3 regions of the Staphylococcus hyicus genome follow, and region 3 is predicted to be linked to each of the others. Evidence: riboswitches for the same ligand, from Rfam matches in the RefSeq annotation. Region 3 holds a riboswitch; each other region holds the start of a gene.
The links. Region 3 has a riboswitch for thiamine pyrophosphate ahead of tenA (thiaminase II). Riboswitches for the same ligand answer to the same signal wherever they lie in the genome.
Positions count from the first base shown of each region.

Region 1 (8,186 bases), 860 kb from region 3:
TGAGGACTGACATTAAGTTTAATGCTTGAACGACATCAGGACATTTTTGACATGTCAAGCTGACAAACGTTTCAAAATTTAATGGTTTGTCTATTGCTTTGATTTGATCGATCACAGATTGTGATTCTTTTGGTGCGCGACCACTGACTTGTAGTAAAGCGAGCACAAATGAATTAAACTCGTGACCTAAAGGAACTCCTGAAAAAGTGATACCTGATTCCTCATTTGGTCGGTTAATACTAAAACTTGGTGTGCGTTTTAAATCAGCTTTTTCAACAGTAATGTGAGATGACATGTCTGCAACTTCGTTTACTAAGTCGCTTAATTTTTGTGAATGTTCATCAGTGCCAGCACTTAATTTGAACACCACGTCACCTTCCATTAAATCAAGGAGCTGTGTAAGTTGTTGCTTTAACTCTTGGTTTAACATATATTTTGGCCTCCTAAAAATGTGAATGGATTGAGAGCGGGACAACAATCTCATTCAATGGGAAGATTGCTGTCCCGCCCAGGCAATAATGAAACGTTTGAATACCTTCAGAAGGAGGCAATCAAACGTTTCTTGTTGTGCCTAAACGGAATATTTATGAATAAAAATTGGAATAAAATAATAATGATAGGATGAATGGCAAGGGATAGTATAATAAATCTACCCCCGTATCTCTATCGTTCTTCAACGCTAGAATTTATATTTTGCTTGGGTGATTGGATAAAAATTCTAGAGATGCATATAGGTGTAGCCATTCATTCATCAAAAAGATAGTATTCGAACTTCTTAGATTTTACCTACTAAGTCTAAACCTGGTGTTAATGTGTCGTTACCTTCTTCCCATTTTGCAGGACAAACTTCACCTGGGTTTTGACGAACGTATTGCGCAGCTTTAATTTTGTGAACTAAAGTGCTTGCGTCACGGCCGATACCGTCAGCATTGATTTCAGCTGCTTGAACAACACCGTCAGGGTCAACGATGAATGTACCACGTTGTGCAAGACCAGTGTTTTCATCTAAAACGTCAAAGTTACGAGTGATGGCTTGAGATGGGTCACCAATCATTACGTATTGTAATGTGCTGATCGCATCTGAATGATCATGCCAAGCTTTGTGTACGAAATGTGTATCAGTTGAAACAGAGTAAACATTTACGCCAAGCTCTTGTAATTTTGCGTAGTGATTTTGAACGTCTTGTAATTCTGTTGGACATACGAATGAGAAGTCAGCTGGGTAGAATACAACTACACTCCAGTTCCCTTTTAAATCTTCGTGAGATACCTCAACGAATTCGTCTGTTTTTGCGTTGTACGCTTGTGCTGAAAATTCTTCAATTTGTTTACCGATTAAAGACATAATGAAATTCCTCCTAAAAAATGATAGTGATTATTATTGATTAGAATTGATGTGATATGGTTCTTTATCATCATTCCTTATTAATAATAATTCTAATCTTGACTCTTATTATACACGAAAAGCGATAGACGTCAAACGAAATTGCTCTTTTTTACTTTAAAAGCATTTTAAAGAATATGTAAATTATCGTGGAAAAGTGAGGCCTAAAGCATCGAGAACAATACAATTTACACATTTTCATTATCAATAACGATATAATTTTCTCAATTAGATATACATTTTATCAATTAATACACCGTTCGTTGTGAAAGGACTGGTTTTTCGTGGTGATGTGTCCTTAGACATACGAAAAAGTAAAGCCAAACATAAACTGTAAGCTTTACTTTAATTTTAGGTTATTTAAATGTGACGCTAACACTGCCAATATGATCGTAATCTACATTATAGGAACCGACTTCAGCTCGAATTGGCGTGATAAATGTCCCTGAAGATACAATGTGGCCGGCTTTTAATGATTTACCATGTGTAGCTAATTTTCCAGCTAACCATTGTATGGCTTTTACCGGATGGCCTAAAACGGCAGATGACTGCCCCTTGGCAAGTTGGGTATCGTTGTGGCTAAGTGTCATATCAATTTGTCCAAGGGTGTCATAATCCGGTGCATCGATGGTCTCTCCAACAATGACAAGACCTGTAGCCGTATTGTCAGCCAACAAGTCGCCTAACGTAAAATGAGGAAACCAATCGATATAGCGTGCATCTGGCACTTCAATCGCTGGTGCAATTTTAGATTTTGATAGTACTTCTTCAACAGTAGGATGGTTGGATAAATCTTCAGTAATCTCAAACACCAATTCAGGTTCGATTAAAGGTGAAAATAAATCATGTATGTTCACCGTCGTATTTGAAGCCTTAATGACATGACTTAATAATGTCCCATATGCTGGTTCGTGCGTGTGGGCATAGGCTTGTGTTTCTTTACTCGTCATACTCACTTTGTACCCCGCAATCGTTGATCCTGTCGCAGATTGAATCTGTTGAATGAGTTCTTGTTGTACCGCATACCCTAACGTTTCATCTACCGCAGCCTCAGGGTTTAAAAAAGGGATGGGTTCATGGTTTAAATATGCTTGATGGAGTTGTTTGGCTAAAGATTTTGTGTGATGCGTCATAGTGTCTGCCCCTTTATTCAGAAAATTGTTACAATTAGGATAACTTTTATTTCATCACAATGCAAGTTGATGCGAAACAAGATTTATGCGTAAGAAATTTGATTTTGATAAAATGATAAAAAAGGTAATAGGGGTGGCAAATATGTCAGAACATGTTTATGCGTTAGCAAAGCAACATCATTCGGTTCGAAAATTTAAACCAAAAACGATTGACCGTGAAGTGATTCGTAAGCTTATTGAAGCGGGACAAATGGCGTCTACATCGAGCTATCTTCAAACGACTTCTGTGATTGGTGTGGAAGATTTAGACAAGAAAGAATCTTTAAAAGAAGTGTCCGGACAGCCCTATGTAGTTGAAAATGGGTACTTACTCGTTTTTGTCATTGATTACTATCGACATCACTTAATTAGTCAAAAACGTGATGCACAATTAGAAGGTAGTTTTGAATCAGCAGAAGGTTTGCTTGTAGGAACGGTAGATGCCTCATTGATGGCACAAAACATTGCCTTAACCGCAGAGGATATGGGCTATGGCATCGTGTTTTTAGGTTCATTACGTAATGATGTGACGCGTGTGCGTGAAATTTTAGGATTGCCAGAGTATACGTTCCCGCTATTTGGAATGGCCATTGGTGAGCCCGCAGATGATGAAAATGGCGCACCGAAACCGCGATTACCATTTGAACATGTCTTTCATGTTGATGGCTACGAAACAGATCGGGAGCAATTAGAAGCACAACTCGAAGCCTATGATGAGACGGTGTCTGACTATTATAAAGCACGAACAAATGGAGAACGCACAGAAACATGGTCAGAACAAATTTCGCAATTTATGAGTAGTAAACAACGTTTAGAAATGTTGAACTGGTTACAAATGTCAGGATTTAATAAGAAATAAAAAATGAAAGGGGACATATTAGCCCCTTTCATCACAGGGAGACACAGCATCTCTGTTAATTAAAAATAAGCCAACAAAATTCAATAATACATGAATTTTGTTGGTTATTATCTATCTATATTAATAAATTTAATTTTAGTGATGGACCATGTAATGAATTGTGATTGATCTATCAAACCTTTTTAATGTTGTGATGCGAGTTCGTCATAGTGATTAGAATTGAACGTCTCTTCATCTAATTGTTTCGTTAATTTTGCAGTTCCTGTACCTGCGAGTATAGCGTCATTCACGTTAAGTGCTGTACGCCCCATGTCGATAAGCGGTTCTACTGAAATTAAGACACCCGCGAGACCGACAGGCAAGTTTAGTGCAGATAATACGAGTATCGATGCGAATGTTGCACCGCCACCTACGCCCGCTACACCGAATGAACTTAACACGACCACAACGATTAACGTTAAAATAAATTGCCAGTTCAGTTCAACGCCTGCTACGGGTGCAACCATGACAGCTAACATAGCTGGATAAATACCCGCGCAACCATTTTGACCGATAGAGAGGCCAAATGAACCTGAGAAATTTGCAATGGCAGATGGCACACCTAATCGTTCTGTTTGTGTTTGAATGTTTAATGGCAAAGCCCCTGCACTAGAACGAGACGTAAACGCAAATAAAATAACTTCTGCTGTTTTCTTCATAAATTGAAGAGGATTTACGCCTAATAGCGCTAAAATAATCATATGAATGAGATACATCGTGAGCAATGCGGCATAAGAGGCAATTACAAACTTACCTAAAGTCCAAATAGCTGCAAAATCACTTGTGGCAATGGTTGTCATCATAATCGCTAAAATACCATAAGGTGTTAGACGTAATACGAATGTTACAACAGCCATGACAAGCGCATACACAGCATCGATGCCACGTTTTAAAATGTGGCCTTTGTCAGGTTCTTTACGCAACACACGTAAAAATGCAAACCCAATAAACGCTGCGAAAATTACGACAGCAATCGTCGACGTTGCACGTGCACCTGTAAAATCTAAAAATGGATTTGAAGGTAATAGCTCTAATATTTGTGCCGGTAGTGTCGTTGCTGTCATTTCTTTTGCTTGGTTCGTAATTTCAGAACTGCGTGCATTTTCGGCTTGACCTAAATCAATCGAAGAGGCATCTAAGCCGAATAACAACGCATAAACAATCCCCACAATTGCTGAAATGGCTACAGTACCGATTAAAAATAGTAAAATGATACTACCCATTTTGGCGAATTTTTCTCCAATATCAATTTTCGTAAATGCGACAACAATAGATACAAAAACCAATGGGATGACAATCATTTTAAGTAATGAAATATATCCTTGACCGACGATATTAATCCATGATGTCGTTTCAGTCGTGATTTTGCTTCCTGCACCATAGGAAATATGGAGGATTAAGCCGAGAAGGATTCCTAAGCCGAGTGCGATGAACACACGCTTAGGAAATTTTATATGTTTTTTAGCCATCCACCATAATCCAACAAGTGCAATGATGAAGATGACTAAGTTTAGAATAATTAAAAATGTAGTCATGGCAACACGCTTCCTTTAATTCCGATTTATATAATAAGAATAATCGGTAAAGGGTGTAAAAGCAAGTACATTTTTAATTTTGTTGCACATTTGGTGTAAAAGGTTGCAAAGTTTGGACGGCGTGTGTGTCACCTTGAATCGCTCCCGCTAGTAATGTGCCAACGATGGGAGAAAGCAGGATGCCATTACGATAATGACCTGTTGCCACAAAAAGATTAGGACTAAGTGAACCCATTATTGGTATCTCATGATGCGTAATCGGTCTGATCCCCGTCCATGTTTTAATGGTACGATGATGACGTAGTTGTGGAAGCATTTCCTGACTTTTGTCATCTAGCCATTTTAAATTGTTTTCATTATTAACCGTGGACCAATTGTCCCATTCTGACGTGGCACCGATTAAATACCGATTGTGTCTTTTAGGGACGATATAGCAACCATTTGTATTAAAAAGGGTCGTCTTTAAAATAGGGGATTGGGTTTCGACTAACTTCACATCGCCTTTCACAGGACGGGTAGGTAGTGAAATATGTATATCTGATAACAGTTGGCCACTCCAGGCACCTGCCGCAATAACCAGTAAATCTGTCATCATAGCGCCTTGAGAGGTATGAACGGTATAGCCACCTCGATGTTTTTCAATGTGTGTGACTTCAGTATGTGAATACAATTGCGTGTTTTTTTGAGATATTACCGCTTTTGTGAGCGCTTGAGTATAAAGGTTGGCATGGATTTGACCATCATCTTGAATTTTAAATGCGGCCGTCGTATTGGGGTTTAAGTGCGGAAACATTTGACGTAAGTCTTGAGTGTGAAACCATTGAATGTCATGGTCATCTTGTTTTAAAAATGAAAATTGTTTTTTGATATTTTCGATATGAGTGACTTCTGTCGCGATTTTAATGAGGCCGTGACATTGGAATTCAATATCTATCCCTGTGTCGTGGTGGAGTTGTTGCGCAACATGTGGCATCAATGTGCGACTTTTCATTGCTAAGCGATAGAGTGGGGTATCTTCGAAGAACTCATTTTGAGCCCCTAGCATCCCTCCAGCTGCATAAGATGCATTCATGCGTGGTGTAGAACGATCGATAATAGAAATGGCATAGGATGCGTTTGATAAATGGCGAGCGATAGAAAGTCCTATCACGCCGCCACCGATAATGATTATTTTTTGCATAAAAAAACCTCCTGCGATCTTGTGCAAGAGGTGTCACCTGTATTGAAACAATCTGAAAAAAGACTTTTTCCAGATACATAAATTGTGTTCACATACGGCTTCCCTTCGTTGGTACTAACCACTTCAGGTTCAAAGAGTTAAGATGACGTCTTTCTCAGCTCATTTAAGAGCACCCCTAGCACTTGTATTGCGTATTTATTTTATTTGAATTTTAGACGCCGAATAAGCGTGCCCAAAATCCTTTTTGTTCTTGGTTATTTTTAAGTGTTGTCACAAGTTCTTGTTGTTCTTTTGTGTGTGTTTCGATACTTTCCTGTGTTTTAGATAATTGATCTGCTTGCTGTTTTTGACTTTCAGTGATGGCATTTAAAGATTTTGCGTTTGTTTCAAGTTGATTGTTCAACTGTGTATGTAATGATTTCAACTCTTCTTGTTGTTGGTGAACTTGAGAAATCATTTGACCTAATAATTGACGCTCTTCACGCATTTTGTCGATTTCTGCTTTTAATTCTTGCATCATTTGAGGAAATTGTTGATCCGATGGTAAGTTTTGATTGTTCTCTTTAACAATAACTTGTAAAAAGTCTTTTTCTTTTTCTAATTCTTCAAATGCCAGCTCGTAGCTGTTCGTTCGTCCAACACGTTCTGCAATCTCTTGGAATAATTCGATATCTTCTTCTTGGAAATCCGTCGCTTCACGTCCACGGTATTCCGTTTTTTTCAACTGGTAGCCACGTTCTTCTAGGTGCTGTACAATTTTGCGCACTTGCTTTTCACTAAGCTCTGATTTTTGTGCAAACTCTTTTGTTAGCATGTTCATAAATCCTTTCTGTCAGTCGTATTAGACTTACGGTAGCCTGAGTTCAGTGACCCGTCAGTCTTACCTCTACCTTATTGTAACGGCTTTATGACTCGATTTCAAGGGCTTAGGCATGCATATCTTTACTCAAATTCATTTTAATTAATAATGGATATATCACACGTCGTGGTATGCGATTGGCAAATACATATTTTAAAATATAGCATGATTTTACACTCGTTCCATAGATATCTTTCGTTAAAGGAATGTTTGCTTTGATATATAAATCAAGTGGCACTGGTTTTCCTTTACGGTCCAATGAAGGTTGAATATAAGGGATTTGCGTTTGTTTTTCAAATCCATGACTTGTAAGAAATTGACGGCGGAATGCGATATCTTCCGTCGTTTTTGCATCGGCTTCAGGATTTTCAAGTGTAGATTCAAACATAAAGAAGTTTACGTCACGACCATGCAGTTGATTGGATAAGCGATTAATCCCTTTTTCGACTTCTTCTAATGTTTCGGCCAAATAAGTTTCACGATGTTCGCCAGGTTCTGCAATTAAATACACGATAAAACCTGTGTTGGTTGTTGCTTCATAATGTGCAGTCGCAAAACTCACTACACGCGCATCTTCAATACCAACTAGAAACACGTAATCATGATGTGTCTTTTCGGTCTTTAGAGATTGAACAAAGACAGACTCGTCTTCAGTCACGAGGGGGTCTAATTTATCCATATAAAAATCGAGTGCGGGTTCATACCATTGATCTTGGGTAGATTTTATTTGTACAAATTTCATTGTGTTCACCTCTCTTAATTGTTAACAGTATAGCACAGATATTCAATAACTGGCTTTGTAAGAGGATGGCACTCACATAAGAAAGACTGGAACTTTTTAACATGTTCCAGTCCTTTTTGACTCCATAATGATTATAAATGGTGGATAGACGTTCACTCGATGTCGCCTTTATGTTCAGAAGGCTTATGTTTATCTGTTGAAGGTTCAACATAAGCGGCATTGTTTTGCGTGACTTCACCATGTTTAATAGTGTCTTTTTGAACGATGACAACAATTTTATGATTGTTCAAATCTTGTTTTAAGTCCTCAGTTTTTTCTTCGCCAAAATCATAACGACTTAATGCGGCACTTTCAGCGTCTTCACCGATAAACATACGCATGAATTTATCACTGATTGTACCGTTAGTCGATTTGTG
Region 1 covers NZ_CP008747.1:2,422,147-2,430,332, reverse strand. The annotation lists gene ahpF (alkyl hydroperoxide reductase subunit F) at 1-430, opposite strand, end outside; gene ahpC (alkyl hydroperoxide reductase subunit C) at 776-1,345, opposite strand; gene SHYC_RS11540 (2-keto-4-pentenoate hydratase) at 1,741-2,517, opposite strand; gene SHYC_RS11535 (NADPH-dependent oxidoreductase) at 2,660-3,415, shown strand; gene SHYC_RS11530 (L-cystine transporter) at 3,598-4,989, opposite strand; gene thiO (glycine oxidase ThiO) at 5,063-6,169, opposite strand; TPP riboswitch at 6,253-6,356, opposite strand; gene SHYC_RS11520 (DNA-binding protein) at 6,381-6,983, opposite strand; gene SHYC_RS11515 (hypothetical protein) at 7,096-7,770, opposite strand; gene SHYC_RS11510 (general stress protein) at 7,923-8,186, opposite strand, start outside.
Region 1: another riboswitch for thiamine pyrophosphate. It lies ahead of thiO (glycine oxidase ThiO); the one in region 3 lies ahead of tenA (thiaminase II).

Region 2 (8,186 bases), 1.0 Mb from region 3:
AGTATCTAACATGGCTGTAGGCTCATCTAAAAACAACGTATCCGCTTTTTGTAAAAGGGTGCCCGCAACTGCTAGTTTCTGCTTCATTCCTCCACTTAATCGATGTATCGCATGCTTAGGATGAACATCTAATTGTACTTGCTCCAAAACTTTTGCAATTTTTTGATCCATTTCATTTTGCGGGACTTGAAGGTTCTCTAACACAAACGCAAGTTCTTCATTCACCTGTGGCATACAAAATTGAGAATCAGGATCCTGAAAAATAACTCCAGCATTTTTGGCAACCTTTAAGTCATCATATTTCATTGGTAAATCGATTAAGTTGGGTACGATGCCACTTAAGACATTCAACAACGTACTCTTACCAGATCCTGAGGGACCGAGTAAAAGTACTTTTTCTTTTTCTTTAATTTCGATGTTCAGCCCATCAAAAATTTTCTTAGGACCATTAGGGTATTTTAAACGTAAATTTGTAGCTTTTAACACGATGAATGCTCCTTATAATGCATCATAATCTTCTTTAGAAGCAGGGCGGAATAGTTTGGTAACACCTGTTTTGTCTAATGCTTTCACAAGATAATAAGGAAATACCCCTGCTAAAACAGCACCACTGAGTAAACGGAATATAATAAGTAAAATTAAATTCCAAGCGGCAACTTCATTTAAATAGCCATAATACCAATCAACTGGAAAACTAATAATGGCTGCTGCCATCCCTGCTAAAACACTTACCATAAATGCACGTGATTGATATTTAAAAATCGCAAAAACAATTTCACATGCTAAACCTTGAAGTAGGGCATAAATAATCGTAGGAATATCAAAACGGCCCATAATAATTGTTTCTCCTGCACCTGCTGCAAATTCAGCGATTAAAGCAATCCCCATTTTCGGAACGATAAGGTAGGCCACAACAGAAGCTGCAAACCACATGCCATACATCAATTGATCAAGATGTAAGCCGAGAGGTTGAACGGTATAGTATGCCACCCACCAAAGATTATAAATAACAGCAAAAATGACAGAGATTAACACTGTAACTAATATGTCAGATAATGTTAAACCTTTTCGTTTTGAACGCATAAACATCCTCCTATATATACAAAAACACAGCACCTAAACAAGGTACTGTGCGTGAGCGTGTAAATAAAACACCAAATGAAAGGTCACAAACAACAGACGTATTGTGAATCATTTAGAGTCTATCTTCACACTTCCCTACGCTAGTATCATCTAGTTCAGGTTCAAAGGGTTTGAGGTGATGACCTCATCTCAGTTTGCACACCCCTAGTGTGTGTTTATTGAATTGATTAACGTCACTATACACCCGACGTCACTAAATGTCAATGCGTGGAAACAAATGGTGGATTAAACGTTGACGAAAAGTGCTGGTTATAAGGTTTGAATGGTAATTGAATGTATTTTGAGACACGCTAATTTAATCAATGATATGCGAAAAAGTGTAAGAATGCATAATAAACTACAGGTAATAAAAAAGGAGCCAGAACATATACTGTCTGACCCCATAAATCGATTCAGCTAATGAATGGATGCGTTATTCAAAAGAGCTTTGAATATCATCTTTCGTTTTTTCAGCACCATCTTTAGCATCATCTTTTTTATCTTTTAATTCTTGCTCTTTATCTTTAGCATTTTCTGCTGCTTTTTTGATTTCTTCTTTAGACATATAACATCTCTCCTTTTATGTTATCTACTTCTAAGAATTCCCACATATTTATTTATTAAACATTTAAAGAAGGGTAACAAACAAATGTAACTTTTGGTATAATAAATAAATGCGTTAATCTTATGAATAAAGTATGTTTTAATCGTGTTTAAAAAGATAATATAAATAAATATAGTGAAAGCAGTATGATTAACATTTTTTTATAAAAACTGAAAAATGCGTGTATTTACAACGTTTTACGTCTCTCCATCTTAAGAATGAGATTTGTTTTTTATAAAGACATGTACTGCGTCTTCGTATATAATAATTGTGAGGTGAAGCGGATGTCTTTGTTTAATAAATACACCGAAGTGATCTACAGTTACATCATCGGTGCAGTTTCTATTTTATTAAGTGTTATTATTTTCCTTAATATTCCACTTATTCACCAATTCAGTGCACATAAAAAGCCAGCGATTCACATTGAGAACTTGTGGGACTTTATTATGGCTTTTTTTAATGAAATTATTCGCGTTATGAGTAATTATATTGGTGAAATACCTTTAGTGAGTGGCATTATCATCTTATTATTTGGTCTTTTTATGATTTTTATCGGGAGAACGCTAACAAACACAACACGTTTTGATTATGATATTTCAATACTGTTTTTATTAATTGGTATTATTTATTTTGTCTTAACGTTAATATTCATGTCACAAGTTTACGGTATTGTAGCTTTTGTTTTTGTTTTTCCATTCTTAATACATATTGGATATATCACGTACAAAGATGAACTTAATCCGTTAAATCGTAAAAAGCATTATCTATGGATTATCATAAGTTATGGTCTTTGTTATATCATTGGGCAACTGGCACTTTATAGTCGAATAGAGGAACGACAAGTTGCGCCTATAGATGTATTAAGTATTAACACGTTTTTCGTAATATTATGGTTGCTTGGACAAATGGCGATTTGGAACTTTTTATTTTTACGTCGAGCATTACCTATGACGCAAGAAGAAATCACAGGAGAAGAAAATCCTTATTCTCGTAGTAAAAAATATAGTTTTGCGGGACAATCAAAATACCACTTCAAAGATATCCAAGATCGTACAAATGAACTTACGCGAGACTTTTCATATCGCACACGTCGCAGCATTGATATCGAAAAACTTAGACGTAAACGTGAAGCCTTTAAAGACAAATGGTTGAGTTGGGCAACGTTAGAAGAAGATGACATTCCATCGTTCTTACATCGACCTAAATGGTTGAGAAGAGAATACGTATCCATTGCATGCGGGGTTGTGTTATTTTTCTTCATTTTAGTAGAATTTAAAAACCGCAACGGATTATTTTTATCAGGTGATTGGCAACTATCACAGACACAATATGTCTATGAATGGGTAAGCTTATTCTTATTACTATTAATTGTGACGATATTTATATGGACATCCGTTACAAATATGATGAAAGGTAGTCATTATTACTTAAAATTGTTTATGATAAGCATTCTGTTCTTCAAGTTATTAACAGAATATATCGTAATTTTGATTCACGGATTGATGTTATCTATTTTTATTACACCAATTTTAGTTTTAATGTTAATACCAGCAATTGTGGCTTTTGTATTCCAATTACGCCAACCGTCACCTGAAAAAATTGAAAATCATGAAAATCACGTATAATGAGGGTGTTGAAACAGGATGAGACTGAAATGTCTCATCCTGTTTATTTGATTTAATTTGCTTTGATTATAGATTTTGATGTTTTCTTTTCTGATAATTTGAATTGAACCCCAATAAAAAGACTTTCAATGATTCCTTTGATTCATGTTAAACTAAAATAAATGCTATAAAAGAAAGGCTGACATTATGAAAATAGCAATTTTAAATAAAGGGAAAGAAGAAAAATATTTCAATCAGTATCCTTTAATAGTGGAAACAGATATTTTTAAAAGTGACCGTTTGAATGAAGGAGACCTTTTCCAATTAAAATCATCAAAAGGTGAATTTATCGCAACATGTTATGTGGGGCGCCAACATAAAGGATTAGGTTGGATTTTATCTTATGATAGTGAAACAGCGATTAACACGTTATTCTTCAAAACATTATTTCAACAAGCACATGATGTGCGTGCGTATTATTATCACATCGAAGGAACGAATGCCTTCAGACTGTTTAATGGCGAAGGTGATGGTGTAGGGGGACTTACAATCGATTATTATGATGGCCATCTTTTAGTTCAATGGTATTCTGAAGGCATTTATCAATTTAGAGCCGATATTTTAGAAGCAATACAAGCCATCTTTACATTTAAATCTGTTTATGAAAAAACACGTTTTAAAAATGATGAAATTAAAAGTGGTTGGGTGTTAGGCGAAAAACCACAATTTCCAATTATTATTGAAGAAAATTTTACTTTTTATAATGTGCACTTAGATGATGGCCCGATGACGGGAATATTTTTAGACCAAAAAGAAGTAAGAAAAAAATTACGAGATTATTATAGTCATGGCAAACGGGTCTTGAATTTATTTAGTTACACGGGTGCATTTTCTGTCATCGCCGCTACGAATGGGGCACAAACGACAAGTGTAGACCTAGCGAATCGTTCACGACAACTTACAGAAGAAAATTTCGGTATTAATGGCATTGACCCTAGTTCACAATCTATTTATGTCATGGACACGTTTGATTATTATAAATATGCGGAACGACATGGTTATACGTACGATACAATTGTCATTGATCCACCAAGCTTTGCTAGAAACAAAAAGAAGACCTTTTCTGTTACGAAAGATTATGGCTTATTAATTCAAAACGCCTTAAAGATACTCAATCCAGGCGGTACATTGATATTAAGCACCAATCATAGTATGTACACGCTCAACGCATTCAAAAATACGATTAAAACAACTTTAAATCAAGCGAATGTTTCCTATCAATTGGACGAAGTGATGGGATTACCTAAAGATTTTAAAACACATTCACATTATAAACCTTCTAAATATTTAAAAGTTATATTTGTTACATTACAGCATAAGGCATGATAAAAAAGGGTATATATAGTTATTATATCGTTGAAAGGTGGCCTAGTTATGGGTTTAAAAGATAAAATGACGCGAAAAATGGGTAATAAAGTGATGCATATTGATGAAATTAAAGTGAAGGATGCATTACCGAAAACAGAAGCTGAAATCGAAAAAAGACGTCAATACGCAGAATCAGTCATTAAGAAAAAAGCATTGGTGTCTTCAGGTGCTACGGTTATACCTATTCCGGGATTCGATGTAGGGGTAGATATAAAGCTAATGAAAGATATCATAGAAGATGTCAATAAAATTTATGGCTTAGATCATAAACAAGTGAATAAAATGACCGATGATATGAAAAACCGCATCAAGATAGCTGCTGGCTTGCAAGGTAGCCAATTAATAGGTAAAAAAGTATCTAAAGGCATCTTGCGCATTGTTATACGCGACGTAGCTAAACGAACAGCGGCGAAACAAACACGCTGGTTTCCTTTAGTAGGTCAAGCGGTATCTGCATCAATTAGTTACTATTTTATGATGAAAGTCGGTAAAGAACATATTCAAAAATGCGAAAATGTTGTAAAGTCCCTAATCTGAATTGACGAAAAATTGTTGAAAAGCAAGAGAAAACGTATCATGACAACTATTTTCGAATTGAAAATAAATGTACTTTTTGGTAATGTAATGCTAAGTAGCTAATTTAAAAATAAATTTATGCTAATGAATTTATGGAATAGAAGGAGTAAGATAAAAGATGGAACAACAATCATATGTAATTATTGACGAAACAGGAATTCACGCGCGCCCGGCGACAATGTTAGTTCAAACTGCTTCAAAGTTTGATTCTGATATTCAATTAGAATACAATGCGAAAAAAGTTAACTTAAAATCAATCATGGGTGTTATGAGCTTAGGTGTGGGTAAAGACGCTGAAATTACAATCTACGCAGATGGTAGCGATGAAAAAGAAGCAATTCAAGCTATTTCTGAAGTCTTATCAAAAGAAGGTTTAACAAAATAATGTCTGAAATCATGAAAGGTATTGCAGCATCTGACGGTGTCGCAATTGCCAAAGCCTATATGCTCATCGAACCAGATTTGAGTTTCTCTGAAACCACGACAAACGATATTGAAGCAGAAGTGCTTAAATTTAATGAAGCTTTAAAAAACTCTAAAATTGAATTAACAAAAATTAGAAATAATGCCGAGGAACAATTAGGACCAGATAAAGCGGCTATTTTTGATGCACATTTACTTGTTTTAGACGATCCAGAATTAATTCAACCGATCGAAGCTAAAATTCGTGATGAGAAAGCAAGTGCAGCACATGCGTTAACTGAAATCACTCAAAACTTTATTGTGATATTTGAATCGATGGATAACGCTTACATGAAAGAACGTGCTGCAGATATTCGTGATGTTTCTAAACGTGTCTTAGCACATATTTTAGGTGTAGAACTTCCTAACCCAAGTATTATTGATGAAAGTGTTGTGATTGTAGGGCATGATTTGACACCTTCTGATACAGCACAATTAAACAAACAATATGTACAAGGGTTTGTAACGAATATTGGTGGACGTACGTCACATTCCGCAATTATGAGTCGTTCACTTGAAATTCCAGCAGTTGTTGGGACTAAAACGATTACTTCTAATGTTAAACAAGGCGACATGATGATTGTGGATGGTTTAACTGGAGATGTCATTGTTAACCCAACTGACGACGAACTTAAAGCTTATCAACAAAAGCGTCAATCTTTCTTTGATGACCGTGAAGAATTAAAAAAATTGCGCGATGAAGCGTCAAAAACACTTGATGGTCAACATGTTGAGCTTGCAGCAAACATTGGTACACCAAATGATTTAGAAGGTGTAAAAGATAATGGTGCTGAAGGTATTGGTTTATATCGTACCGAGTTCTTATATATGGGACGCGATTCGATGCCAACTGAAGACGAACAGTTCGAAGCTTATAAAAAAGTTCTTGAAGAAATGAAAGGCAAACGTGTTGTGGTTCGTACGTTAGATATTGGTGGTGACAAAGAATTACCATATTTAAACTTACCAGAAGAAATGAATCCATTTCTAGGATATCGTGCGATTCGGTTATGTTTAGATCAACCAGATATTTTCCGTCCTCAACTACGTGCATTATTACGTGCGTCTACGTATGGGAAACTAAACATCATGTTCCCAATGGTTGCAACCGTACAAGAATTCCGAGATGCAAAAGCATTATTATTAGAAGAAAAAGCAAATCTAGAAAATGAAGGTGTATCTGTAAGCGATGATATCGAACTTGGTATTATGGTGGAAATTCCTTCTACTGCAGCACTTGCAGATGTATTTGCGAAAGAAGTGGATTTCTTTAGTATCGGTACGAATGACTTAATTCAATACACAATGGCAGCTGACCGTATGTCTGAACGAGTATCTTATCTTTACCAACCATATAACCCTGCTATTTTAAGACTTGTTAAACAAGTCATTGAAGCTTCTCACAAAGAAGGCAAATGGACAGGTATGTGTGGTGAGATGGCTGGTGACGAAACTGCAATCCCACTATTATTAGGATTAGGTTTAGATGAGTTCTCAATGAGTGCGACATCTATTCTTAAAGCGCGTCGTCAAATTAAACAATTAAGTCAGACAGAAATGCAACAATTGGCAGACAAAGCGATTCAATGTGCTACGGTGGATGAAGTGGTATCACTTGTTCACGCGTATACGTCAAAAGCATAGTTTAAGAATGTACTACAAGGGTGTATGACAACAATGTCATACACCCTTGTGTTGTTATAATGACAACATTTGATTCAGTTTATCCATATCAACTTGATACATGGGTTCATTGTCAATAAGAATGAAAGGTGTTGCAAAAGCATCTAAATCAAGCATTTCTTGACGATATGTTGGATTTTTTATATTACGTTCCTCAAATACGACTTCTTTTTCCTTTAAATAATTTTTAACAAAAGTGCAAGGTGGGCAATCATTTTGCGTATAAATAATGATATTTGGCATCTTCAAACCTTCCTTTAATCTATTTTCACTACCCAATTATTCTAGCACACACGACGTATTATCGTTTGAAATTTAAGTTTTGGTAACGATTTAAATTAAGTCAAATGAAAAATTATGGCAACTTTGCGTCATGTCAAAAAATTGTCACTCATTATATAAGCATTCACATTCTGTTTCAATTCAGGCCTCAGTATAATTTAAGTTGCTTTGGAAAAAGATAAAAGGAGTGATGAAATGGATGCAGTAGAATTAAGTCGTTTTTTAACTGGGATGACACTTGCTGTCCATATCATATTTGCAACGATTGGCGTGGGGATGCCAGTATTTTTTGCAATAGCTGAATTTTTAGCGATTAAGAAAAAAAGTGATAAGTATTTGGTACTTGCCAAAAGGTGGGCGAAAGGTTATACAATTACAGTTGCAGTGGGTGTTGTTACAGGCACCATCATTGGACTTCAGTTGTC
Region 2 covers NZ_CP008747.1:1,830,193-1,838,378, reverse strand. The annotation lists gene SHYC_RS08700 (ABC transporter ATP-binding protein) at 1-486, opposite strand, end outside; gene SHYC_RS08695 (ECF transporter S component) at 499-1,083, opposite strand; TPP riboswitch at 1,199-1,299, opposite strand; gene graF (glycopeptide resistance-associated protein GraF) at 1,556-1,687, opposite strand; gene auxA (lipoteichoic acid stability factor AuxA) at 2,011-3,351, shown strand; gene SHYC_RS08685 (class I SAM-dependent rRNA methyltransferase) at 3,538-4,716, shown strand; gene SHYC_RS08680 (hypothetical protein) at 4,765-5,295, shown strand; gene SHYC_RS08675 (phosphocarrier protein HPr) at 5,453-5,719, shown strand; gene ptsP (phosphoenolpyruvate--protein phosphotransferase) at 5,719-7,440, shown strand; gene SHYC_RS08665 (glutaredoxin family protein) at 7,495-7,722, opposite strand; gene SHYC_RS08660 (cytochrome ubiquinol oxidase subunit I) at 7,957-8,186, shown strand, end outside.
Region 2: another riboswitch for thiamine pyrophosphate. It lies ahead of SHYC_RS08695 (ECF transporter S component); the one in region 3 lies ahead of tenA (thiaminase II).

Region 3 (8,186 bases):
TATTTCTGTATTCGCCGGTGTAGGTGAACGTACACGTGAAGGTAACGATTTATACTATGAAATGAAAGATAGTGGTGTTATTGCGAAAACTGCGATGGTTTTCGGTCAAATGAATGAGCCACCAGGTGCACGTATGCGTGTAGCACTTTCAGGATTAACAATGGCAGAATATTTCCGTGACGAACAAGGCCAGGACGTATTACTATTCATTGATAACATTTTCAGATTTACTCAAGCAGGTTCTGAAGTATCAGCCCTACTTGGCCGTATGCCTTCAGCCGTTGGTTACCAACCAACATTAGCTACAGAAATGGGTCAATTACAAGAACGTATTACATCAACAAACAAAGGTTCGGTTACATCAATTCAAGCGGTATTCGTACCTGCCGATGACTATACTGACCCAGCACCAGCTACAGCGTTTGCACATTTAGATGCAACTACAAACTTAGAGCGTAAATTAAGTGAAATGGGTATTTATCCTGCGGTAGATCCATTGGCTTCAACGTCACGTGCATTAGAACCTACAATTGTGGGTCAAGAGCACTACGAAGTAGCACGTCAAGTTCAATCTACATTACAAAAATACCGTGAGTTACAAGATATTATTGCGATTTTAGGTATGGATGAACTTTCTGATGAAGATAAGAAAACAGTTGAACGCGCGCGTCGTATTCAATTCTTCTTATCACAAAACTTCCACGTAGCAGAACAATTTACAGGTCAAAAGGGATCTTATGTACCGGTTAAAAATACAGTACAAGACTTCAAAGCCATTTTAGATGGTAAATATGACCATATTCCTGAAGATGCATTCCGCCTTGTTGGTGGCATTGATGATGTGCTTGCAAAAGCAAAAGATATGGGTGTTGAAGTTTAATACAATTAGGAGGCTTGGATAATGAATACATTAACCTTAGATATCGTCACTCCTAATGGTTCTGTTTATAAACAAGACAATGTGGAAATTGTTGTCTTACAAACAACAGCAGGCGAAATGGGTGTGATGTATGGTCACATTCCGACGGTTGCACCATTACGCATTGGACATATTAAAGTTAAATGCAATGGTCAATCCGACTATATAGCTGTAACAGAAGGTTTTGCAGAAATTCGACAAGAAAAAGTCAATATTCTTGTTCAATCAGCGGAATCTGCTGAAGATATCGATTTAGAACGTGCGAAATCTGCAAAACAACGTGCAACATTTTATCTTGATGGAGATAAAGAAGATACAGACTTTAAACGTGCTGAACGTGCATTAAAGCGAGCAGAAAATCGTATCGAGGTTGCAAAATTTAAATAACTTTCATTAAAACCCACTGGTGATTACCAGTGGGTTTTAGCTTGTTTTTATCCTAAAAACAGATTGATAAATATCATTTTATTTTGATTAATTGTATATACAAATCTTTCGAAAAGTCGTATGATATTATCTATGTGAGTTTTAAAAATGAGGGCAATCTTCATCATATAAAGAGATGATTACATTAGGAATTCGTACATAAATCATGTAAAATTAAGTAAGATTAACTTTAAAGGGGTAGCAAACTAAAATGGAATATTTAGGACAATTTGCGATTATACATCTCGTACTGCATGTGGGTTGTATTTGTATTGCGTATTGGAGTCTTAATGCGTTACGATTGGATCAGCTGTTTAAAAAAGGTTACCCAAAACAAGTTCAAGTTGCACTCATATTTTTTGCGATTTTACTAGGAACGAGTATGAGTAACTTTATAAATGATTTATTACAATTTTCAACTCAAATTCAATACTTATTTAAATAATGTATGAGATAAGTTTAAGTGTATTGCAAGAAGTTTATAATTAATTATGTAAGTGTGTAAATAGTGGAGGATGTAAATAACATGGATAAAATTATTGTAAAAGGCGGCAATACCCTAAAAGGGGAAGTTCAAGTTGAAGGAGCAAAAAATGCGGTTTTACCAATCATTACTGCATCTTTGCTTGCAAGTAAAGGTAAAAGTGAGCTTATTAATGTGCCAGCTTTGAGTGATGTCGATACAATTAATAATGTCATTAATGTACTTAATGCTAAAGTAAAATACAATGAAAAGAAGCATTCTGTCACAGTAGATGCTTCCAAAGAGTTGAAAGAAGAAGCACCTTATGAGTATGTTAGCAAAATGCGTGCAAGCATCTTAGTAATGGGACCTTTATTGGCACGCCTCGGTAAAGCAAAGGTTGCATTACCAGGTGGATGTGCGATTGGTTCTAGACCTATTGAACAACATTTAAAAGGTTTTGAAGCGTTAGGTGCACAAATTCACCAAGAAGCGGGCTATATTTACGCTGAATGTCCACACGGATTAATTGGAAACGATATTCATTTAGACTTTCCAAGTGTAGGTGCGACTCAAAATATTGTGATGGCTGCATCGTTAGCCAAAGGACGTACAGTGATAGAAAATGTCGCAAGAGAACCTGAAATTGTTGATTTAGCGAATTACATTAATGAAATGGGTGGCGACATAAAAGGTGCTGGCACCGACACAATTATTATTAACGGTGTTGATGCATTAACAGGGGTACAGCATGCGATTATTCCAGACCGTATTGAAGCAGGAACATTTATGATTGCTGCAGCGATTACTCGAGGTGATGTCTTTGTGAAAGGTGCCATACATGAACATATGACAAGTCTCGTGTATAAGCTTGAAGAGATGGGTGTTCAACTGGAATATCAAGAAGATGGTATTCGCGTGACAGCACCAGAACAATTAAATCCAGTTGACATTAAAACATTACCACACCCAGGTTTTCCAACTGATATGCAATCTCAAATGATGGCATTACTTCTTACGGCTGAAGGACATAAAGTGATTACTGAAACGGTATTCGAAAATCGCTTTATGCACGTCGGTGAGTTTAAACGTATGAATGCACAAATTTCAGTAGAAGGCCGCAGTGCTAAAATTGAAGGTAAAAGTGAACTTCAAGGGGCACAAGTAAAAGCGACTGATTTAAGAGCTGCAGCTGCACTTATCTTAGCTGGGTTAGTAGCTAAAGGTGAAACAACTGTGACTGAACTTAAACATTTAGATCGTGGTTATGTAAATTTCCATGGAAAACTAAAAGCTTTAGGTGCAGACATTCAACGAATCAATGCGAAAAAGTAATTTCTTAGCAGCGTGGATGTTTATTCAGCGGTCAATAAGTATTCAGCTCACATTATTTATTTTAATAGCAGTTGTTTTATTTTTTATAGGGTTAATGATAGGATTTTTAATCAATCAAGATAATATTTTAAATGCGCTTAATCCACAATTTTGGGAAGATTTTCAAGCGTTAATTGGAGGCAATTCTTAATGGAAACTATATTCGACTACAATGAAATTAAACAAATTATTCCACATCGTCAGCCATTTTTGCTCATTGATAAAGTGGTTGAGTATGAGCCGGGGCAACGTTGTGTTGGTATTAAGCAGGTTTCAGGTAATGAACCGTTTTTCCAAGGTCACTTCCCTAATTATGCTGTGATGCCAGGGGTATTAATTACAGAAGCACTTGCGCAAACTGGAGCAGTGGCAATGTTAAATAGTGAAGAAAATAAAGGCAAACTTGCGTTATTTGCTGGAATTGATAAGTGCCGCTTTAAAAAACAGGTGGTTCCTGGAGATACTTTAAAACTTGAAGTTGAAATAACAAAAATTAAAGGACCAATCGGTAAAGGATCTGCAGTAGCAACAGTTGATGGTCAAGTTGCCTGTCAATGTGAACTTACTTTCGCTTTGCAAGATCCAAAATAATTCATATTGCGGGACCGTTTTCAAAACGTCCCGCTTTTTTTATCAAGTCAAATACGATGATATAATTTATTTTAATACGTGAAATCAATTTCTTTTAAGTTCAATGTGTTAATAATCAATTTGAGAATATGAAGCATTTTACTTAGTGACAAAACAATACACTTGAGATGAAAAAAACACAAATGGGTTTATAGCCGCATTTGTGTTTTTAATTTGTTTTACGATTGTAATGCAGGGTCATTTAATCTTCTTGGCGTTCATCTTTAAGTTTTGGTTTTGACTGCATCATACGGTTAAATGTTTTTATAAGCGCATCGCCTTCGAGACCTTCGCCAACGAGTTGTTCTAGTAAATTTTCAGCATAAACTTGGCGTAATGTGTAAATATGACATTCAAAAACGATAGAAATGGTTTCTTCAAGCGGGGTAATATGTTTAATTGTTGCATCAAATAGAGCCGGATCATTTGACGGACGTGTGATGACAACTCTTATATCTAATAAGGTTTCTGCATTCATATATGCTTCCATTTCCTCCAAATGAATATCTGAAATTACGATCTCTAACAACCAACCTGTTCCACTATTTTCTTTGTTGATAATTACGCCATCTTTTAATTCATACTCAGTTACAGTGCCGTTTTCCGAAACGATTTGAAAGCGAACGGCTTTAAATGTTTTCATTGATGCAGCCCCCTTAAAACTTTTTCAACTTTACGAAATATGTTCATTTGTAGTTTATTATAACTTAATTCTTAAAAAAATTTCCAAAATCTTTTAAAAAATTGACGATGGTCACGGTTCAAATTTCAAAAAATCCACCTTGATATGGGTTTATAAGATGACGTATGCTATAGCCATAAAGAGAGGAGGTGACAACGATAAACCAGTTTCAAGCCATCGGTATCATTATAAAATCTCCTAATTATTATGATACGAATGACACCCCATTTATCACTCTGACGATTAAAATTGAACGTGATTACAAAAGTAAAAAAGATAAGCCTATTTTTGATTATCTGAATTGTAAAGCTTATGGTACGATTGCTCAAGCGATACATGAAACATGCCATAAAGAAGACCTCATCGCAGTTATAGGACAAATTCAATCACGTAGATATGACTATGAAGGTGAACGGCGGTACACTACAGAATTGGTCATTGCTCAAATAAAACACCTTTCTTCTACCCAATGTTTAAAATAATCTCCTAATCAAAAGTTTAACCATTCCAATGAAAATGTTTTATATTTATTGTGAAATCCATGAACACTCATCAAACATTTTATCTAACACATCTATCTATATCCCTACTTAATGATAAAATATTCAAAAAGGAAGCTTACTCAATCTAAAATGGATAATTAACACTAAAATTAGACAGGTTAAGTTTTTAATAGTTACGTAAAACAAAGTAATGGTGATTCTACACGTACATTATTAACATGTAACCCATTTAAAAAAGCAGTATATTTTTATTACTCATTAGTTAAATAAGGATAATACTCTCCTTTTCAGGTATTCAAAAGCCTTCGAATTTGTGTGTATCACAAATTTTGAAGGCTTATAAAATTGATGAACGTGTGAAAAAATTTAGAACTTTACACTAAAATTGACGGGTTGCTATTTAAGGGTTTTAAGCGATTTATTTAATGAGAATTTTATCTTTTGTAATATTTTAAGAGTTGACACGTCACATGATTAGCGCTTTTTGTAATCTTTTTGTAACATAAATGGTGTTTAATTTAACATTACTGTTATATGATTGAAAAAGACTGGTGCTATATTATTTGTGAACATAACAATTTTTTATACCAATTACTGGAGGATTACTAAATGAAAAAATTACTTTTAGCAACATCAACAGTAGGTTTATTAGCAGCGGCACAATTTGCTACTAATGCTGAAGCAGCAAATCAAGAACACGTTCAATTACAAGAGGGTGTGCATCTTATTCAATGGGGTGACACTTTAAATAAAATTGCTAAAAAATATGATGTAACAGTGGAACAATTAAAAAAATGGAATAACTTAGAGTCTGATCTTATTTTTGCAGGTGAAAAATTATACGTAACTGAAGCAGTGGCAGCCGCACATGGTTATCATGCAACTCAAGAGTTCGTTTTACCAACGGGTTACAACACAACTACATATCACACGACTTCATACAATGAAGCAGCATATTACACAGCACCTACGCAATATACGTCATCACAATCTTATGAAACGTATGATGCACCTATAGCGCAATACACATCTTCATATTCAAATGTTCACACACAAACAACGTCAAGTTATCAAGCACCGAGAACGACTGCTGGTTCAGGGTCTGTATATCAACAATTCATTAATGCTGGCGGTACTGCAGCGATGTGGAATTCTATTGTAATGCCTGAATCTGGTGGTAATCCAAATATTGTAAGTCCAGCTGGATATAGAGGTTTAGGACAAACGAAAGAAGCTTGGGGTACAGGTAGCGTTACTACGCAAACTCAAGGTATGATTAATTACGCAAATTCACGTTACGGTTCTGTAGACCGTGCAATTCAATTCCGATTAGCTAACGGATGGTGGTAAAATATAAACGCATCGACTTTCAATCAGTCGGTGCTTTTTTTATTGCTATTTAAGGCGTGTTTTGTTACGTTTGAAACAAATAATACAAAGACTACTAGGGGAGCCGTATGGCTGAGATGAATTGTATTCAGACCCTTTGAACCTGATATAGTTAACACTAACGTAGGGAAGTAGCGTAGACATTAAATCCTTTTATGATGACTAGGCTACTATTTTAGTAGTCTTTTTTTATTGGAAAGGGGTAAAGATATGTTATTTGCTGAAGAACTTAAGCAAGAAGCACAACCCATTATTGATGCAATTTATACTGATGATTTTATTCAAGGATTGTTAAACGGGACGCTTACAAAAGCGGCCATTAAACATTATTTGAAAGCGGATGCACGCTATTTATTTGAATTTGCCAAAATTTATGCATTATTAATACCAAAGGTGAGTACGGCCAATGAAATTCAGTTCCTAACTGACCAGATTTTATTTGCATCTTCTGGAGAAGTAGAAGCACATCATATTCTCGCAGATTACGTGCATTTATCATATAATGAAATTATTCAAGATGGTGAATGGTACCCTACTGCAGATCACTATATCAAGCACATGTATTTTAATGCGTACCATTTTGATGATATAGCATATACAATTGCGGCGATGGCGCCTTGTCCATATGTTTATCAACAAATTGGGCTGCGTGCCTTACGTGAACACGATTTTTCAGCTAATCATCCGTTTCACGCATGGTTTGCTTTTTATGCAGAAGGTATGGATGATTTAATGCTACATATTGATCATTGGCTAAACCAATGTGCAAAACAAGCCACAGCCGCTGAACGTCAACAATTAAAACGTAATTTTTTAGAAAGCACTGTTCATGAACGTCACTTCTTTAAGATGGCATATACGCAAGAAAAATGGGACTTCAAGGGGGAATACGATGCATAAGCTAAACATTGCATTGACGATTGCTGGTACAGATCCATCAGGGGGGGCTGGTGTCATGGCGGATTTAAAATCATTTCATGCTTGTGGTGTCTATGGTATGGCTGCCATTACGAGTATCGTGGCACAAAATTCTTTAGGTGTACAGCATATTCATAATTTAGAAACGTCATGGCTTGAAGAGCAACTCGACAGTGTTTTTATGGATGACCCTCCACATGCTATAAAAACAGGAATGATTCCTACTTCTGAGATGATGATGTTAATTTCAACTTACATTAAAAAAACTACCATGCCATATGTCATAGATCCGGTAATGGTGGCGAAAAGTGGAGATGCTTTAATGTCTGAACAGGTACGCAGAGAATTAAAAGCAACACTTCTTCCGTTAGCTGATATTGCTACGCCAAATATTCCTGAAGCAGAAGAAATTACGCAAATGACTCTAAACTCAGAATCATCTATTCTTAAAGCAGGACAATTTTTTATAGATGAGATTGGAACGCGAGGTGTCGTATTAAAAGGAGGACATTTAAGTGGTGATGCTACAGATTACCTTATTACGAGGGAAGGTGTCACGACTTTCACACACGAACGTTATCCAACACTTCATACACATGGAACAGGTTGTACATTTTCTGCGGTGATTACTGCAGAATTAGCAAAAGGCAAATCTGTCGTTGATGCGGTATCTAAGGCAAAGGCTTTCATTTCTAAAGCGATTCAACATACTCCTGAAATTGGAAAAGGAAGAGGGCCGGTAAATCATTTTGCTTATCAACAAGAGAAAGGTTGGGATTGAAATGAGTTATTTATCTAAAGTTAAATATACACAACCACTCGTTGTATGTTATACAAATGATGTTGTAAAAAACTTTACAGCGAACGGATTGCTTTCAATTG
Region 3 covers NZ_CP008747.1:813,902-822,087, forward strand. The annotation lists gene atpD (F0F1 ATP synthase subunit beta) at 1-880, shown strand, start outside; gene SHYC_RS03685 (F0F1 ATP synthase subunit epsilon) at 902-1,306, shown strand; gene SHYC_RS03690 (DUF1146 family protein) at 1,557-1,790, shown strand; gene murA (UDP-N-acetylglucosamine 1-carboxyvinyltransferase) at 1,872-3,143, shown strand; gene SHYC_RS03700 (DNA-directed RNA polymerase subunit beta) at 3,130-3,333, shown strand; gene fabZ (3-hydroxyacyl-ACP dehydratase FabZ) at 3,333-3,773, shown strand; gene SHYC_RS03710 (YwpF-like family protein) at 4,015-4,455, opposite strand; gene SHYC_RS03715 (single-stranded DNA-binding protein) at 4,644-4,976, shown strand; gene SHYC_RS03720 (LysM peptidoglycan-binding domain-containing protein) at 5,607-6,347, shown strand; TPP riboswitch at 6,434-6,533, shown strand; gene tenA (thiaminase II) at 6,597-7,286, shown strand; gene thiD (bifunctional hydroxymethylpyrimidine kinase/phosphomethylpyrimidine kinase) at 7,279-8,085, shown strand; gene thiM (hydroxyethylthiazole kinase) at 8,087-8,186, shown strand, end outside.